Regions from separate parts of the Echinimonas agarilytica genome, predicted to be linked through region 3. Evidence: predicted binding sites of a transcription regulator. Region 3 holds the regulator's gene; each other region holds the start of a gene.
What was found. Region 3 encodes sigma-54, which starts transcription at its own class of promoters, with help from an activator protein. Its sites were predicted from a motif close to GTTGGCACGNNNNTNGNNT; they were not measured.

Region 1 (4,255 bases), on a different contig from region 3:
TAGTATCAAGGTAATTCATAATGTTGGCCGCTGCTTTCAAGCCGCCCATTTTGGCCGCTTGAGCACCGGATTGGCCAGCAAATTGTTTTTCCATAATCTCATTCAATTCTTGCAGTGCTGCGGGTTGCACTTCTTCGAGATTGGCAATACGCATCATTAAGTCTAAACGCACTTTATCTGGGAACTGCGACATGATTTCTGCCGACTGCTCTGGTTCGAGATATGACATCACAATGGTTTGAATTTGCGGGTGCTCGTTTTGAATGATGCTTGCTACTTGGCGCGCATCCATCCACTTCAACGAGTCCATACCTTTTGAACCGCCGCCCAAAATAATTTGATCGATTAAGTTTCCAGCTTTGTCTTCGCCCAATGCTTTGGTCAATGCATTGCGAATAAAGTCTGCACTGTCGACACCGATGGAAGAGTACTTTTGAATGTCGGCTAGGAACAGTTTGTGAACAGCGGTAATACGTTCTTGCGTAAAATCGCTCATGCCCGCCATTGCCATACCTACTTTTTGAACCTGTTTGGGTTCAAGCTGGCGCAAAATGCCCGCGGCGTCTTCTTCAGTCAAACTTAAAAGTAGGATTGCCGCTTTGTCAAAACCAGACACATCTTTTAGTTCTGGATCTGTCTCTTCGGTCGCTGCAATTGTAGCCATGATTTATCCCCCGCCTTAATTAGAGCTGTCGTCGAGCCAGCCTTTCACAACTTGCACCGCTAGCTCAGGTTCGTTCGCCACAAGGGCTCGAACAGCTTTGAGCACATCTTCATCACGGTGTAAATCGGGTAATTCAAGTCTACCACTAGTGAGCGTGCTAATCAGTTCGTCGTTATCAGATTCTAATAAGGCTTCTTGCGCTGCAAGCATGGTGTCGTCGAGTTGTCCGGCTACAGGGCCGTCCATCAGCATTGCATCTTCTTGTCCATCTGTATCAGATCCCGTGAGGCGTTTAAGCATTGGACGCATCACCCCCAAAATAAGCGCAACACAAATGAATGACAATAGGAGCCATTTGGACAAGTACTTAAACCACTCCGTTTCATAGAAGGGTAATTCTGGCGTCATTTCAAAATCAGTGCGTACAAATGGTACAGAGACGACTTCTAGCGTATCACCGCGTTGGAGAGAAAACCCTAATCCGCCTTGAAGTAAACGCTTAATACTTGCCAAGTCAGCATCAGAGCGAGACTCTAATGTTGGATTTCCTTCTGCATCAAAACCGCGCGTATGATCAATTGCAACAGACACACTCAAACGTCTAATCACACCCACTTGTTGACGCGTGTGACTGACTGTTGTGTCTAGCTCATAGTTTCGTGTGGCTTCTTTGTGATGACTTGTGGGTGTTGCACGCTCAGCAGCCCCTTCCCCCACTGCATTTTCTGGAATATCGGCATTCAATGGAGGTTGATTCGTTAGCGCACCAGGAATGCCGACCGCGAGATCTCCCGAATTCATATTTTCAACCGTCATTTCCGAGCGTACGGCGGGTAAGTCTGGGTTAAATACACGCTGAGTTTGTTCCACAGATGTGAAGTCCATGTCCACGTCAACTTGCGCGGTATAGCTATCAACACCTACGGTAGGAATCATGATGGTGTCGATTTTTTCCATGTATTCTTGTTCACGCTTACGTTCTAATTCGTACTCGCGACGCTGCGCCATGCTCAGAGGATCTTGTGAACCAGAGTTAAGTAAGCGTCCGTTTTGGTCTGTTACAGTCACGCGTCCAGGCGCCATTGCATGCACTGCTGAAGCCACAATATCGACGATCGAATCGACTTCTTCTTGGGTGAGGCTCCGACCACGAGATAACGATACAACAACTGTCGCACTGGGTTGTTTTACTTTTCGAGCAAACACATTTTCTTTTGGAATTGCCAACAGGACACGCGCTCTTTTAACAGGATTGAGTGACTCAATGGCTTTTGCCAATTGTTGCTCTCGGCTGAATTTGAGACGTTCGCCTTCCAAACGCTGTGACACACCAAATCCCATATCTTGCATGAGAATGTTGTCGCCTGTTTCACCTTCTGACATCAAACCCGCGCGAGTCATCATCAATCGAATGTTTTGATAATCACTGCTTTCAACCATTACCACACTGCCGTCGACATTGTAGTTAATTTTATTTTGGTCCAAGAAGTTTAAGGTTTCGATGAGCTCTTCGGTGTCCATTTTACCCAGCGGCCTCATTTCAGGCTCATAGGCCCACATCAAAATGAAAATGACCAAGGCAAGAGAAATAGCCAGGGATAAAACAATCACGACCTGACGAATCAAATCGATATTGTTCAAGCTGTCGAAGAAACTCGACTTTTGATCATCCACCTCAGCTAACTCAGTTGAAGAGTCTGACAAGGTAAGATCTGTTGATGGGGTTGCTGCTTCAGCCACGGACTATCCTCCCGATTAAACCGGCATGCTCATGATTTCTTTATACGCTTCCATCAGTTTGTTGCGCACCTGAACGGTGGCATCAAATGCAACGGATGATTTTTGTGAAGCAACCATGACATCGCCTAATGACACAGAGCGGTCGCCCATTTCAAAAGCAGTTGCTTTCTCTTTGGCGTCACCTTGCAAACCATTCACGTTATCGATTGCATTCTTGAGCAAGTTGCCGAAATCAACGGCGTTGGAATTATTGGCCTCAATTGGAGCGTGCGTCATTACTTTGCTACCGGCTTCAACCTGCATGCCTTGCATTTGTTGGAGTAGTTCGCTTCCCATGACTTTCATGATGTATTTCCTCACGCTGCCAAAATATTGGCGGAATAAACAATGTTCTCTAGATAATTGCAAAGAGTTTGCCAAAAACGAAAAAAGCAGCCCGAAAGCTGCCTTAAAAACATAAACGCTTGATTTTAATATGGTATTTCTATTCCATTATCTCGCATCTTAGCAATTTTATATCGTAACGTTCGGGCGCTAATCCCTAATTTATTTGCAACTTCTGATCGTTTCCCGTCACATTCGGCCAAAGTTTTAAGAATAATGTGGTGTTCTTGAGATCTCAGCTCACTGCCTAAGTCATCGGCAGCAATGGCAGCATCGGCCAATGCATTTGCCTGTTGAGCGGGCATACTCGGTACCACTGAAGCCACGTTGGCTGTAGGACTCATGTGCATTTCAATCATCAAATCTTCTGCATCTATTCTGTCGTGATGCAAAATCAACGCACGTTGAATCACGTTGTCCAGTTCGCGCACATTACCAGGCCAGTGATAACTGCCAAGCTTGGCAATGGCTGCATCTGTAATCGAGGGCACCGCACAACCTGAGTGCTGACAATGTTTTTGAATCAAGTGACGAGCCAACGGTACAATATCTGCCGAACGCTCACATAAAGGCAGCCAAGTCAGTGGAAAAACATTCAGACGGTAATACAGATCTTCTCTGAATTTTCCTTCTCTTACAGCTTGCATTAAATCTCGGTTACTGGTGGCCAACACTCGCACATCGAGCGATATGGTCTTACGTCCACCTAAACGTTCAACTTCTCTTTCTTGCAGCACGCGAAGTAACTTCGCCTGAAGCGACAAATCCATCTCAGTCACTTCATCGAGCAATATAGTACCGCCCTGAGCTTGCTCAAATTTGCCTGGACACGCTTGTATTGCGCCAGTAAACGCGCCTTTTTCATAACCAAATAGTGTCGCTTCCAACATGTTTTCTGGAATCGCGGCACAGTTAATCGCAACAAACTCTTGTGTGCTTCGCGATGAGCAATCGTGGATATAGCGGGCCAATACCTCTTTGCCGGTTCCCGAAGGGCCCAGCACCATTACGCTTGCGTCTGATTTTGCAACTTTGGCTGCTAACTGTAACAAAGCCTTAGAGTTGGCATCGGCCACAATTGGCGTGGTGGATTCGACGCGAGTAACGGGCGCGTATCGTCCTACTTGATTTAGCAATACTTCAGGTGAGAATGGCTTGGATAAATAATCCGTGGCTCCGTCCTGGATTGCTTTAACGGCATCTTGCACATTGGCATATGCTGTCATTAACAAAACGGGAAGCTGTGGGTATGAACTTCGAACAGAGCGCAGCAGGCCAAGCCCGTCCATACCGTCCATTTGCACGTCCGATACCACAATATCGAATACAGGTTCCTTCAACGCTAATAGCGCCTCTTCACCACTGGTCGCCTCAGAGCATTGATACCCTGCAATCTCGAGCGTATCGACCAATGCTTCTCTTAAACCTGCATCATCTTCTACTACAAGTACATGTGCTGTCATAAGT
Region 2 (4,255 bases), on a different contig from region 3:
TACCGCAACCAGAGTGACCGATAAGAGAGACGAACTCGCCTTTTTTTATTTGTAAATCAACGCCTTTAAGAGCTGTAAACGGGCCTTTTGGAGTTGGAAAGACCATGTCCATTTGACTGATATCGAGAGTAATACTCATGGTGTTCTCCTTATTGCGCTGACGCTTTATCCCAAGATGCGAGACGTTGTAGTTGAAGCATGGCTCTGTCGAGTAAGAAGCCGATGAAACCGATGACAATAACAGCGGTCATGATACGTGACAGAGAGTCTGAACTTCCGTTTTGGAATTCATCCCAAACGAACTTTCCAAGCCCTGGGTTTTGCGCCAACATTTCGGCTGCAATGAGTACCATCCAAGCCACACTAAGCGATAAGCGCATACCTGTGAAAATCATTGGAATAGATGCAGGAATCACAATTTTTTGTACATGCTTTAAAGCGGGTAAGCGTAATACTCGGCTTACATTGACCAGATCGCTGTCTATCGATGCAACGCCTACCGAAGTATTAATCACCATTGGCCATAAGCAACAAAGGCTTACAGTGATCATTGAATTGACGAATGATTTAGGAACAATGGGGTCTTGCGATACATATAACGCACTAACAACCATGGTGACTAACGGGAGCCATGCGAGTGGAGAAACCGGCTTAAAGATCTGGATGATTGGATTAATGGCCGTATTCAATGTTTTGTTCAAGCCGATCGCAATACCGAGAGGAATTGCAATGATTGCGGCTAATAGGAAGCCACTCATCACGGTAATTAAGCTGGTAATGATTTGGTCGAAGAAAGTTTCTTTACCCGTGTAGTTACGAACCTTCGCTTCGTAAGTTGGGTCTTTTTCCAAGCGCGCTGCATTGCGTTTTTCTTGGCGTTCGTAAAAGGCTTCAGCTTTTACGCGTTCTGCAACATGCTCGTCGTAAAGGGTCGACATTTGTGTTGCTACGTTTGACGGTCCAGGGAATTTACCTAAAGAAGTATCAATGCGATCAGCAGCCATTGACCAAAGTATCAAGAATATTGCGATACCGACCAATGGAAGAGCGATCATATTGGTGACTTTGTTCAATGCCAACTTGAATTGAGCCGAATTCAATTGAAGTGCTGTCATTTTGGCCACCTTATTAGTAATAGTTGTCATTATTTAATCTCCAGATTTCCTCGGGCTTTACGCCCGAGGTATCAGGTTTTTACAGTTTGTCGCCAGTTTTAAGGCCAATTTTGAAGCTATCAATGTAAGCGTTTGGTTTAGTACCGTCGTAAACTACGCCATCAATGAACTCTTTTTGAGGTGGCTTGAAGCCTGTTTCTGTATCGAAGTTCGGGAAGTCTTTTGCGTCTGCTAATTTTTCAGCAATCAAAGATTTCGCAGCAGTTGTGTAGATGTCTGGGCGGTAAACGCTTTTCGCCATGTCGATGTACCAGTCATCAGATTTGTCTTCTGAAATTTGACCCCAACGACGCATTTGGCTCAAGTACCAGATTGCATCTGAGTAGAACGGGTAAGTCGCGTTGTAACGGAAGAATACATTGAAATCTGGTACTTCACGTTTGTCGCCTTTCTCGTACTCAAAGGTACCTGTCATGCTGTTCGCAATCACATCGTAGTCAGCACCTACATAGTTAGGTTGTGACAAGATCTTCACTGCTTCTGGGCGGTTTGCGTTGTTGTTTTCATCCAACCACATTGCAGCTCGAATAAGCGCGCGAGTTAAACGAACTGTGGTATTTGGGTATTTTTCAGCAAATTCAGCGGTGATACCGAATACTTTTTCAGGGTTGTTTTTCCAGATTTCGTAATCGGTAATGACCGGAACACCAATACCTTTAAATACAGCCTGTTGGTTCCAAGGTTCACCTACGCAGTAGCCGTAGATTGTGCCAGCTTCTAGAGTTGCAGGCATTTGCGGTGGAGGCGTTACAGATAACAGTGCTTCTGCATCAATAGTACCTGATGAGTCACCTTTGTGAGGTGCGTAGTAACCAGGGTGGATACCGCCAGCAGCTAGCCAGTAGCGAAGTTCATAGTTGTGAGTTGATACAGGGAATACCATTCCCATGTTAAATGGCTTGCCGTCGGCAATATACTTGTCAACAACAGGTTTGAGCGCGTCAGCTTTAATTGGATGAACTGGACGGCCATCAGCCATTTTTGGAATGTTTGGCTTCATTTGCTTCCAAATTTCATTGGAAACTGTAATACCGTTACCGTTTAAGTCCATTGAGAACGGCGTAATGATGTGTGCCTTTGTACCAAAACCCATTGTCGCGGCAATCGGTTGGCCGGCTAACATGTGAGCACCGTCTAAGCTGCCATCAATTACGCCGTTGAGTAGCACTTTCCAGTTGGCTTGAGCTTCAATAGTGACGTAAAGGCCTTCATCTTCGAAGTAACCATTTTCATAGGCAACAGCGATGGGCGCCATATCAGTGAGTTTAATAAAGCCAAACTTAAGCTCTTCTTTTTCTGGGTACCCTAGTTCCTCAGCTGTTGTGCTGGTTACAGTAAAAGTAGAGGCGGCTAAAGCAATTGCAGATGCAAGCACTGCCTTTTGCTTTGATACTTTAGATAAGCTTTTCCATGTGTTTTTAATAAAGGACACGTGTTATCTCCATCAGATAGTAATAAGTCATTCTTAAAATGAAAAAGGCGCTCTCTATCTCAGCAATGAATACTGAATTAGAGAGCGCCTTTGCTCTTTAAAATATGTAGGTTCATGGCATGCCACACTTGAAGGCATTCAAGAACTTTGTTGAATAACCTATAGCTAAGTCTGTGCCATGTTTTAAAATTACAATAAAAACAATCACTTGTGTTTTTTTGTTCGTTTGGGGTGCGCTTTTTAAAATATCAGATGTGCAATTCATGCACCTAAAATGCAACTTACGGATCGAAGCAGGGCGTTATTGCGTGCACTAATATGGTGATTTGCATTAAATGTGATCTCGATCTGGTTTGATCTAAAGTTGTGCGTGCACGTTTGTGGGGATATTTTGTGATGTTTAAGGCAGAAAAAAGCCCTGATAAATACAGGGCTTGAATGCTGACATTTCAAGTCAGGTTAGCGGTTGGTGATCCAAACTGTTTGATAAGGGGCCAGAATCATAGTGCCGGCGCTAACGTCGATGGTTGAATTGGATATCAGGTCCACCCAAGACTGAAGATCAATTAAGTTAATGTCAGCTAAATTCAATACCTGTTCTTGATCCGATACATTACTGACAGAAAAAACACTCTGTTCGCGATCGAGACTTTGTCGCCATATGCCAAATAATTGCCCACCTAATTGCAACGTAAATTGCGTTGCGTTGGGGTGAAACGCTTTTTGCTTGATGCGTAAAGCGAGCAAGTGCTTCATTCGAGCCAATACCTTGGCATGTTGCGTATGGCTGCGTGCCAATTGCGACGTTAAGTCTTCTATTTGCCAGCGATGGCGATTGATCGAGCGATTATGTTGTGTGTTTTCCAGTTTCTCATAGTCATTACCTGTTGCCAGTAAACTATGAATGTACAGACCCGGAATACCCTCTAGCGCAAACATAATGGCATGAGCACACATAAAGCGGTCTTCACCCCAGCGGTCGGGGCCATTAACGGTGCCTTGCAGTGCGTCATATAGCGCAATGTTAATTTCGTAAGGTTTACGCTGACCATTTTCCGCGTTACGCCAAGACACGCATCCTCCAAATGAAGACATGGTATTGACCAATTGATTAATTTCTTCATCATTGAGTAACCCTTCAGCTGGGCGCAGCCCGATGCCGTCATGTGACGCAATGAAATTAAAGTATGCTGTGCCGTTACGGGCAGGGGGCATGCTCATCAACCATTGTTTGAGATAACGGCAGTTCCCTGTGACAAGGGTATTCAGCAATAGCGGTGGTAATGAAAAGTTATAAATGCAGTGGGCTTCGTTGGCATTCCCGAAATAGCTTAGATTTTGCTGGTTTGGAATATTGGTTTCTGTAATGACTACGGCATCAGGTTGAGCGTGCTCAATTAGGCAGCGCAAAAGCCGAATGACTTCATGAGTTTTGGGCAGGTTAATTGATGTTGAACCGACTTCTTTCCAAAGGAATGCAACTGCGTCTAAACGGAATAGATTGACTCCACTATCAAGATATTGGCGAATAATCGAAATAAACGTCAGCAATACTTTGGTGTTACGAAAGTCGAGATCGACTTGATCGTGACTAAATGTACACCACACATGTTGAGTGCCTTTGAGGGTTTCGGTTTCGCGTAATAAA
Region 3 (4,255 bases):
ATGTGCCCGATAAGCGTTCGCGAAGTGTTGCGCTAAAATCGTAAATAGTGGAGTGGCTGGTGTCTAAAAATAGGTCGGCTTGCTCTCGAACCGGCTCTAACCAAGATGTCTCTGCGGCAACTGCATCAGCCAGTGTAAGCTCATTTTTTGTAAGCGGGTGACGGCGCCGTGTTTCAGAATAACGTCGCAATAGAATCGAGTCATCGGCATCGAGATATAAAATAGTGGTGGGAACGGCTGTTTTAAGAACTTTAAGCAATTGCTCGATCTGAGCACGATCGTTCGGCAAGTTCCTCATGTCTAAGCTCACAGCAACGTTCTCGTGCTGGTTGTGCTGCATGGTGATCCAAGGCTTCAGAAGTTCGATGGGTAAATTGTCAACGCAATAGTACCCGAGATCTTCGAGAACCCTGAGCGCAATAGATTTCCCTGCTCCTGAACGACCACTAACGACGGTGAGCTTCATGTAAGAGTGCACTTTAATAAATGATTATGCGTTGATAATAACCTGATATAGGTCTTCAGCACTAGAGGCACATCTGAGCTGTTTTAAGGTATTTTTTTGACCTAATTTTTCAGCGACTAAAGCAAGAGTTTTGAGATGGTGTTTGCAGTCTTGCTCGGGCACCAGCATCGCAAACATAATATCGACTGGCTTTTTATCAATGGCGTCGAATTCGATTGGGGATTCAAATTGAACCAATATAGCGACGTTGCTGGCGTCAGACGGGAGTCTGCCGTGCGGAATGGCTATGCCATTTCCAATGCCGGTACTGCCTAGTTTTTCGCGTGCTAAAAAGCGCTCGAAAATTTCGTTTTCGGTGAGTCCTTGGAGATGCTTCGCTGCGATTTCACTTACGATTTCAAGTGCTCGCTTTTTGCTACTACATTGGACTGCACTGAAAGTGCAGTCCTTGGACAGGATACTTCGCATGTTCATGATTAATGCTTCTGCAATTTTTCCTTGTGGCGAATAACCTGCCGGTCGAGCTTGTCGACTAACGAGTCTATCGCCGCATACATACTTTCGCTTTCAGCGTTCGCAAATATTTCCGCTCCCGAGAGGTGAACGGTTGCTTCTGCAATCTGGCGAAGTTTTTCGACATTCAACACCACATGGACGTTTGTGATGTTGTCGAAGTGGCGCTCTAATTTGGCCAGCTTCTCTGTGACATAGTCACGTAAAGGAGGAGTAATATCAACATGATGACCGGTTAAGTTTAGTTGCATAGGCGTGTTTCCTCACTCAGTACTTGTTGTTACAAAAGACTTTTTCTTTGGTTGGATGGCGGAATATTGAGCGCTTCACGATATTTAGCAATCGTTCGGCGAGCCACATTAATTCCTTGATCCGAGAGTAGCTCAGCCATTTTACTATCGCTTAATGGCTTTGCCGGGTTTTCTGCTGCGACCAGCTTTTTAATCAATGCGCGAATAGCAGTGGACGAGCATTCGCCACCACTTTCAGTGCTCACATGGCTGGAGAAGAAGTATTTGAGTTCAAATATACCGCGTGGCGTGTGCATATACTTCTGCGTGGTCACGCGCGAAATAGTAGATTCATGCATGCCAACTTCTTCGGCCACATCATTGAGAACCATGGGTTTCATGGCTTCATCGCCGTACTCAAAAAAGTCGTATTGGCGTTTCAGAATGCAGTTTGAAACTTTCATAAGTGTTTCGTTACGGCTTTCTAAGCTTTTAATGAACCACTTGGCTTCTTGCATGTGTGAACGGATAAATTGTCCGTCAGAGGTGTTTCGAGCACCACGAGACATAGCTGCGTACTGCTCATTGACTCGAATTTTTGGCACTGCATCTGGATTCAATTCGACTTGCCAGACGCCGTTGCGCTTCATCACTGAAACGTCTGGAATGACGTATTGGCTATCTTCGACCACAATGGCACTGCCCGGACGCGGATTGAGGCTTTGGATCAAGCGCATCACTTCGCGAAGCTGGTCTTCTTTGAGTCGCGCTCGGCGCATCAATGTGCGGTAATCGCGACTTGCAAGTAAGTCCATGTGGTTGTTGATCACTAGCATGGCTTCTTTTAACCAAGGCGTGTCGGTGCCAAATTGACGCAATTGAATGAGTAAACATTCTTTGATGGAGCGAGAGCCCGAACCAATTGGGTCAAATAGCTGAATGCGTTTTAAAACGGCTTCAATTTCATCCAATTCAACTTCTGCATTACCTTGGCTTTCTAGAATATCTTCTGTTGTGACAGTGAGATAACCTGCATCATCAATGCCATCAAGAATAGTTCTGGCAATGGCACGATCTGTGTCTGTCATGGGAGTTAATTCAAGCTGCCATTCGAGGTGAGCATGCAATGAATCGGTGGTTTCACCTTGAAAGCTTTCATCATCCTCACGCATTGGGGCGGCTGAGGCCACAGGGGCTGCTGACACAACTTCATCCCAAGTTGTATCCATAGGCATTTCTTCCGAAATGGAATCTTGTTGCAGTGCTTCTGCAGTATCAACTGTACTACTATCTGCTTCAATACTGTCCAAGCTGACATCTGAATCTGCTGAAGATGAATTTTCTTCTTCGGATTGTTCAAGGAGTGGATTGCTATCCAAAGCTTCTTGAATTTCCTGTTGCAGATCTAAAGTCGACAATTGCAAAAGCCTAATGGCTTGCTGCAATTGCGGCGTCATAGTCAGCTGTTGGCCAAATTTAAGCTGGAGCGATGGTTTCATCTAGTCTCCGACTCTTCCTGTGTAACGGTGGCTGCAAAATGAGCAGTATCCGTGGGTTACGTTAAGCTACTATAGCTGGAATTGCTCACCTAAGTACACATCTCGAACGTGTTGATTTGCTAAAACTTGTTCCGGAGAACCTGTCGCAATCAATTCGCCATGTGACACGATGTAAGCGTACTCACAAACGGATAGTGTTTCACGAACGTTATGATCCGTAATTAATATCCCTAAACCTCGAGTTTTGAGGTGTTCAATGATCTTTTTAATATCCGATACTGAAATAGGGTCGACACCGGCAAAAGGCTCATCGAGTAAGATAAAACTGGGTTCAGCGGCAAGCGCTCGTGCAATTTCAACTCTGCGTCGTTCCCCCCCAGAAAGGCTCATGCCTTTGCTTTGGGCAATATGGCCAATATTAAATTCTTCCAGCAAAGAGTCGAGAGCTTCCTCTCGTTGCTCGGTAGAGAGGTCTTTGCGCGTCTCTAAAATAGCCATAATGTTGTCGCGTACACTGAGCTTGCGAAAAATGGACGACTCTTGGGGCAAATAGCCGATGCCTTTTCGGGCACGCTCATGCATGGGCGCCAAGGAAATATCTTCACCGTTGAGCTCAATAATGCCTTTTTCGGCTTGAACAAGCCCCACCACCATATAAAAGGTGGTGGTTTTACCTGCGCCATTAGGCCCCAGAAGACCCACAATTTGCCCTGGTTCAACTTTCAACGAAACATCTTTAACCACTTGACGGCGCTTGTAAGACTTTGCGAGATTTTTTGCTTCTAATAATGCCATGCAGACTATTTCTTTTGGTCGTCGAGTTGTTCTTGGACTTGATCTGGAATGAAGATCGTTGTCACGCGAGCAGAGCCATCGTCTTTGCTATCTGCTTCGAGTAATTGCTGTTCAAGGTTGTAGAGAATCTTGTCACCCTTTACCAAGCTATCTTCTTGAGTTAGTTGAGCTTCACCGGTGAGCAACAAAATACGTTCTCCAAGCTCATATCGAACTCGCAACGCTTGAGCATCCATTGCTTTGCCATTATCAAGGATTTGGCTGTAATTTGCAGGCTTTCCGTTCGCGACCAAGACTTGTTGGCCTTCTTCGGTTGCGTTCAAGATAGTCAGTGTATCTGCAAATATCTGCAATGTTCCTTGAGTCACTTTGACATCACCAATATACGTCACAACATTTGACTTCATATCAATGGTTTGCCGCTCTGATTCAATCACAACTCGTTCAGAGAAGTCGCTCTTTACGGCATAAGAAAAAGGACATATGGCTATTAATGCTGCGGCACTAATTCGCTGGAGTTTGTTCATAAAATGCTTCCACATCTTGCAGAATTTCTATGTCCTGCTTATTTAAATCTGCTTGAAGACCAACACCTTGCATCTCAATGTGTGGGCCAAGGGCGATGACTTTCTCATCAGTATGCATCTGATTGGAGTCAATTTCGAGCACCAGATAAGGTGTTGTAATTGTTTGAACTTGGCTTAAAGGATCGGTTGCTTTAATTGTAACAGAACCTTTGAGCTGCAATTGAT

Region 1: a site for sigma-54 is predicted at 2,807-2,825, ahead of fliE (flagellar hook-basal body complex protein FliE). Genes of this name have one in related genera too.
Region 2: a site for sigma-54 is predicted at 2,770-2,788, ahead of NAF29_RS06140 (CmpA/NrtA family ABC transporter substrate-binding protein). Genes of this name have one in related genera too.

Annotation. Positions count from the first base shown of each region.
Region 1 is NZ_JAMQGP010000002.1:67,535-71,789, reverse strand. Features, by position in the region: gene fliG (flagellar motor switch protein FliG) at 1-664, opposite strand, end outside; gene fliF (flagellar basal-body MS-ring/collar protein FliF) at 680-2,404, opposite strand; gene fliE (flagellar hook-basal body complex protein FliE) at 2,420-2,749, opposite strand; gene NAF29_RS04635 (sigma-54-dependent transcriptional regulator) at 2,875-4,251, opposite strand; gene NAF29_RS04630 (sensor histidine kinase) at 4,255-4,255, opposite strand, start outside.
Region 2 is NZ_JAMQGP010000002.1:421,021-425,275, forward strand. Features, by position in the region: gene NAF29_RS06130 (ABC transporter ATP-binding protein) at 1-139, opposite strand, end outside; gene NAF29_RS06135 (ABC transporter permease) at 150-1,055, opposite strand; gene NAF29_RS06140 (CmpA/NrtA family ABC transporter substrate-binding protein) at 1,195-2,535, opposite strand; gene NAF29_RS06145 (sugar phosphorylase) at 3,067-4,255, opposite strand, start outside.
Region 3 is NZ_JAMQGP010000001.1:680,648-684,902, forward strand. Features, by position in the region: gene rapZ (RNase adapter RapZ) at 1-466, opposite strand, end outside; gene ptsN (PTS IIA-like nitrogen regulatory protein PtsN) at 491-940, opposite strand; gene hpf (ribosome hibernation promoting factor) at 943-1,230, opposite strand; gene NAF29_RS02860 (RNA polymerase factor sigma-54) at 1,260-2,708, opposite strand; gene lptB (LPS export ABC transporter ATP-binding protein) at 2,778-3,503, opposite strand; gene lptA (lipopolysaccharide transport periplasmic protein LptA) at 3,509-4,030, opposite strand; gene lptC (LPS export ABC transporter periplasmic protein LptC) at 4,008-4,255, opposite strand, start outside.